Regions from separate parts of the Bradyrhizobium sp. CB3481 genome, predicted to be linked through region 2. Evidence: predicted binding sites of a transcription regulator. Region 2 holds the regulator's gene; the other holds the start of a gene.
The links. The regulator LexA, encoded in region 2, represses DNA repair genes until DNA is damaged. The targets are predictions, from matches to a motif close to TGTTCNNNNTGTGTTCNG.

Region 1: the regulator LexA is predicted to act here: its motif matches at 1,709-1,726, upstream of QA643_RS31885 (PA0069 family radical SAM protein).

Annotation. Positions count from the first base shown of each region.
Region 1 is NZ_CP121647.1:6,578,949-6,582,153, forward strand. Features, by position in the region: gene QA643_RS31880 (VOC family protein) at 16-465, opposite strand; gene QA643_RS31885 (PA0069 family radical SAM protein) at 527-1,687, opposite strand; gene QA643_RS31890 (glycosyl transferase) at 1,877-2,449, shown strand; gene QA643_RS31895 (helix-turn-helix domain-containing GNAT family N-acetyltransferase) at 2,596-3,205, shown strand, end outside.
Region 2 is NZ_CP121647.1:3,952,360-3,955,564, reverse strand. Features, by position in the region: gene glp (gephyrin-like molybdotransferase Glp) at 1-570, shown strand, start outside; gene lexA (transcriptional repressor LexA) at 772-1,473, shown strand; gene QA643_RS19185 (hypothetical protein) at 1,732-2,154, shown strand; gene QA643_RS19180 (hypothetical protein) at 2,241-2,468, shown strand; gene QA643_RS19175 (ComEC/Rec2 family competence protein) at 2,476-3,205, opposite strand, start outside.

The sequences.
Region 1 (3,205 bases), 2.6 Mb from region 2:
GCAACAGCTGCAAACCTAGTCTGGCAGATGAACCCGGCGGTCGTCGCCGACCTCAATGCCGGGCGCGACCACGACTTCCCAGGGATGATTGTCGGGATCGGCAAAGTAGCCGGAGTAGCCACCATAGTCGGTCTTGTGCGCAGGCTTGAGCAGCGTCGCGCCGCAGGAGATGGCGAAATCGAGCACGGCATCGACCTCCGTCGGGGAGCTGCAGTTCCAGGCGAGCGTCGATCCGCGGAAGGTTTTCGGCCGCGGCTGATCCGGCAGCGCAGCGTCGGCCGCGAGCTGGTCCCACGGGTACAGCGCGATCACCGTGCCGCCGGTATCGAAGAAGGCCACCGCCTCGCCGGTGGCGCGCATCTTTCTGGCAAAGCCGAGCGCCTCATAAAAGGCGATGCTGGCACGGATATCGCTGACGCCGAGCGTGATGACCGTGAAGCGCGGGGTTGGCTTGCCTGAACTCATGCTTACTCTCCATCCGTCACATGCGAGGACAAATCGCCTCGCCCGCCATGACGACAACGCCCTAGAACAAACTCAGTTGCTGCCCGCTGCGCTTCGGCTTGACAAAATGATCCGTCGTCAGTTTCGCGCGCCGCTTGTTGAGCCCGAGTTTTTCGCAGGCGATCTCGAAGCGGCGTCCGATCATCCAGGCCATCGGTCCAGTGCCCTTCATCCGCGTGCCCCATTGCGAGTCGTAGTCGCGCCCGCCGCGCATGTCGCGGATTAGCGTGAAGACATGGCGGTAGCGGTCCGGATAGTTCGCCATCAGCCACTCGCGAAACAGGTCGCGCACTTCCAGCGGCAGCCGCAGCAGTACGTAGCTTGCTTCCTTGACGCCGGCATGGGCCGCGGCATCGAGAATGCGTTCGATCTCGGAATCATTCAGCGCGGGGATCACGGGCGCAACCATCACGGTCGCGGGAATGCCAGCCGCCGACAATTGTCGCAACGCTTCCAGCCGCTTCGGCGGCGTCGAGGCGCGCGGCTCCATGGTGCGCGCGAGCTTCGGATCGAGCGACGTCACCGATATCGCGACCTTGGCCAGATTGCGCTTGGCCATCCGCTGCAGAATGTCGATATCGCGCGTCACCAGCGCCGACTTCGTCACGATGCCGACGGGATGGCCGGCTTTATCCAGCACTTCGAGAATGCCGCGCATGATCTTGTATTCGCGCTCGATCGGCTGATAGGGATCGGTGTTGGTGCCGATCGCGATCATCCGCGGTTCATAGCCGGGCGCCGCCAGTTCCTTCTCCAGAAGTTCGGGCGCGTCCGGCTTGGCGAGCAGCTTCGATTCGAAATCGAGCCCGGGCGACAATCCGAGAAACGCGTGGGTCGGCCGCGCGAAGCAATAGACGCAGCCGTGCTCACAGCCGCGATAGGGATTGATCGAGCGGTCGAAGCCGATATCGGGCGAGTCGTTGCGGGTAATGACCTTGCGCGAGGTGTCGAGCGACACCGTCGTCTTGAACGGCGGCAGTTCTTCGAGGCTCTGCCAGCCATCGTCGAAGGCGACGCGGGCTTCGGCCTCGAACCGGCCGCTCGCGTTGGATTGCGCGCCGCGGCCGCGCCGCCGCTGGCGGTCGATGGCGACCGCAAGTTCGGGAAAAGGGGGCGCACCCGCCGCTTCGGAGGGCGGGGTAACCGGCGGGTGCTTGAGGGCATGAGAGGATGCTCGGCTCATGTTCCAAAGATAGCACGCAATCAGAACAAATCAAGAACATCAACGAAGGCAATTCACATCGAAGCGGTCGCGCGGGAGATGCCGCCTGCCCCATCTGCCGCAAAAAGCTGCACGCAAGCGGCTGTTTTGATTGTGACAAGGTGATAACAGTGCGGAGGTTTCTCCGTTTGAGCCATCGAAGCCTCAATGATGTTGAGCGTAATCATTCCGACCGAAGGGGTAGAGCAGCCAGCCGTCGCAACACTGGCGGCGCTGGTGCCGGGAGCGGCAGCCGGCGTCATCTCCGAAGTGCTGCTGGTCGACCGCGCCGGCAATGGCGTGATCGAACGGGTGGCCGACGTTGCCGGCTGCCGATTCCTCAATTTCGAGGGAACACGCGCTGCGGCGCTCGCCGCCGGCGCGCGGGCGGCACGCGCGCCCTGGCTGATGTTCCTGCATCCCGGCGCGGTGCTCGACAGCGGCTGGATCGATGAGACCACGCAATTCATTCAGAACGTCTCGCTGAGCGGCCGGCCGCGTGCCGGCGTGTTCCGCTATGCCCGCTCGCCCTACACCAACACGCGTATCGGCGACGCCTTCAAGTTCGTCGGCCGGATGATCACGGGGCCGTCAGCGGAACAGGGACTATTGATCGCGCGCGACCATTACGAGCGGCTTGGCGGCCATGGCGTGGACTCCCGCCGCCCCGAGACGCGGCTGCTCCGCCAGCTCGGCCGTGCCTCGCGCACCCAGTTGCGCAGCCGGATCATGGTCGTCGCCTAAAGCGGTCCGGCGCGGACCAAAATATCGAAAACAACCCCATGCACAGTAGAAACGGCAGGCGCCGACGGCCCTTCGCCGCGATACATACTTGCCAAAGTCAAATATATATTTGACAATCGCAAATATCTGCTTGCGCGAGGTCCCAGATGAACTCCGAACAAGAAGTCGCGGCCGTTCGCGCCTTCAACCGCTTCTACACCCGCAAGCTCGGCATCATCGAGCCGAAGCTGCTGCACAGCCCGTTCACGCTGCAGGAAGCGCGCATCATGTACGAGATCAGGCATCGCCCGGCCTGCACTGCCACCGACCTCACCCGCGATCTTGGTCTCGATCCCGGCTTCCTGAGCCGCACCTTGCAGGGGCTGGAGCGCCGCGAGATCGTGACGCGAAAGCCTTCAAAGGAAGACGGTCGCGTCAACGAGCTCTCGCTCACTGCAAAGGGCCGCTCGGCCCAGGCTGAGCTCGAGCGCATGACAAACGAGGAAGTTGGAAGCCTGCTCAACACGCTGGACGGCAATCAGCGCGCTGCCGTCGTCCGCGCCATGACGACAATCGAACAGACGCTGGAGCGCCCGACGACGAAGCCGGCCACCTTTATCTTGCGCAGCCACCGGCCCGGCGACATCGGCTGGGTGATCTCGAGCCAGGCCAGGGCCTATGCCGAGGAGTATGGCTGGGACATCAGCTACGAGGCGCTGGTCGCCGAAATCTGCGCGCAGTTCATCAGAAACTTTGATCCGTCGCGCGAGCATTGCT
Region 2 (3,205 bases):
GAGGTCATCGATCTCGGGGTCGCCGCCGACACCGTCGAGGCCACCACGGCAGGCATCCGCCGCGCTAGCGAGGCAGGAGCGGACGTCCTGATCACCATGGGCGGCGCCTCGGTCGGCGACCACGACCTCGTCAAGCGATCGCTCGAGGCCGAAGGGACGACGATGGCTTTTTGGCGGATCGCGATGCGGCCGGGCAAGCCGATGATGCATGGCAGGCTCGGCGCAATGCGGGTGATCGGCCTGCCCGGCAATCCCGTCTCCTCCTATGTCTGCGGCTTCCTGTTCCTGGTGCCGCTGATTCGCGCATTATCGGGCCGCGACCACGTCCATCACGTCAGGGAAAGCGCCGTTTTGGGCCGCGACCTTGCCGCCAACGACCAGCGCGAAGATTATCTCCGCGCCCGTCTCGAAGAGCGCGAGGATGGCACGCTGACCGCCGTGCCGGTCACCCACCAGGACTCCTCGCTGCTCGGGAATCTCGCTGCGGCACGGGCACTTGTGATACGTCCGCCATTCGCGCCGGCTGCCGTGAAGGGGTCGCGTTGCGAGCTCTTACGCCTGCCGGAGTGACGCCCTAGATGGCGCTTCGGGCCGCTGTCGCAATGCGTTCACCTGAAATTAAGTGGTTGCGGAACACATATCGAACATATAGTGTCCGTTCATGATTTGTTTCGAGTGCTAGTGTCTATGGTTGGGAGTTTGGGGACTCCCGCGATCTGGGCCCTGAAATTCGAGACCGAAGGACGATGCCAAACCGGGGGATTGCTCGCGATGCTTACGCGCAAACAGTACGAACTTCTGCGTTTCATCAATGAACGGCTGAAAGAGGCCGGCGTGCCGCCCTCCTTCGACGAGATGAAGGATGCGCTCGACCTACGCTCGAAATCCGGAATCCACCGGCTGATTACGGCGCTGGAGGAGCGTGGCTTCATCCGCCGCCTGCCCAACCGCGCCCGCGCCATCGAAGTCATCAAGCTGCCCGAGCTCGCCGCCGCCGGCAACGGACGCCGTGGCTTCACGCCGAGCGTTATCGAAGGCACGCTCGGCAAGCGCGCCTCGACCCCGCCTGTCGCCGAGGACGACGGCAATCGCCCGGTCGCCGTACCCGTCATGGGCCGGATCGCCGCCGGTACGCCGATCGAGGCGCTGCAGACCCGCAGCCACACCATCAGCGTGCCGCCTGACATGCTCGGCTCCGGCGAACATTACGCGCTCGAAGTGCGCGGCGATTCCATGGTGGATGCCGGCATTCTCGATGGCGACATGGCGCTGATCCAGCGCAATGAGACCGCCGACACCGGCGACATCGTGGTGGCGCTGATCGACGAGGAGGAAGCGACGCTAAAACGCTTCCGCCGCCGCGGCGCCTCGATAGCGCTCGAGCCGGCCAACGCCGCCTATGAAGTCCGCATCCTGCCGCCCAACCGGGTCCGCATTCAGGGCAAGCTGATCGGGCTGTACCGCAAATACTGATCTTTCAATATTGATCTGTCGGTTTGCGTACATCGCGGCGACAATACCAGCCCCGGCCTTCGGCCGGGGTTTTTTGCTGCGTGAAGGAACAAAAGCCGCGCTAGCGCGCTTGTGATTTGGTCGCAGTAGGCCCGTCGCAGAATTGCCCAGAACCAAGAAAATGCTTCTGCCAATTTCACTACGATAAAGTCCACTGTGATAGAGGCCTGTGCCTCCTTCCAGACACGGGTCAGCTATCTCTAACGAGGGAGCCATCCGATGTGTGACTATAGCCTGCACGCCGTGGCGACGCGCCCTGCCCGGGTCGGCGAGACGCTCGTTACCACGACCTTCCGCGGTACATCGACCCGCGGCTTTGCGTCAGAGCGTGAGCCTGCAGTGGCGGTCTGCATGCTTCCCGGCACCGAACTGGCGTTCGCCGAGGACGTCAGATACGATAACCGCTGGATCTGGACGCGAACCACCGAGTGGCGGGTCGGCAAGTTCAATCAGATCGAGCCCGAAGTGGCCGACCGTCACCATGACGCGATCGAATTTCCCGATGGCAGTCACGTGCTGGTGACGCAGCTTTGCGAAGGCCAGCGGGCGACCGTGCTGCAATTGCCGGTGGTCCAGACCGGCGGCGAGCGTGCCCCGAAGGCCGTCGAAGCGCCTCCGGCCGCTTCCATCGTGACCGGCTAAACGCCGCGCGCACGTGATCCGCCGGTTCAAATCGGCGGATCACGTGATATTATATTGCCTGGAAAATCGGCGCCGAGGGGCAGTCGGTGGTCAACAAGGTTACATGGCAAAGAGCCGGACGCGTCACCGAGCCGGGACGCTACATGTTCCGCTATGGCTGGCTCACGGTCACGGCCGACGATCTCGCGATCTGGCAGCAATTCCCTGACGCCTCGTTCACACTGGTCAACCTGCCGTCGGACCCCGACGCACCGGAGGAATTTCACCTCGGCGCGTTCGAGATACCGGTAAGCCCTCCGCACGACGGGCACTGAACGTCGTCTATTCCTCCGCCTGAAGGTCTGCCTCCGCCGGCGTCGCATCGACGGCACGCGCCGGCACGCGTGGCGCCAGCACCGCGGCGCCCGCCTCGCCGTCCTCGGCTGCGGCTGGCGACCAGGGCCGATCGATGCCGCGCGGCTTGACCGCCTCGACAGCAAGCCCCTCCCGGCTTCGCCGGAGCGCCATCGCGCCCTGGCGCCGCAATCGCCCGCCGTCGATGACGGAAGCCTCGCAGGCGGCTGGCGCCTGCCGCAGCGTCACGATCAGCGCCGTGCGCTCGCAATCGTCCGCAAAGGCTTCCGGCCGGAACGCCTGCGCGACCAGCGCGCCGCCGGCGGATGGCACGACGCAGCCGGAATCGTCGCATGATACGCCTGATGTGAGCGAGGGATCGGCCACGGTGCGCGCATCCGCATCCGCCGCCAGCCACTCCTTCAGGAGAAACGTATCCTGCGAGCCCTTCACCGCGTGCATCATATGCAGCCGGCCGTCCTGACCGCGAACGCCGACATGGCGGCCGTCGGCGGAAATCAGGATGTCCGGCGGCGTCACCCGCGCCGCCCACATGGCCGCCACAAGCACCAATGCGGCGCCGGACCAGCGCAGCGGCGTGCGGAGCAGGCCGAGCAGGATGATGCCAAAGCTCGCCGCGACCAGCGGGCCGATGCCGAAGGCCGGCACGCGGCCGACCGCGCCGGGCAAGGCCGCGACCCATTGCGTGACCGCGATC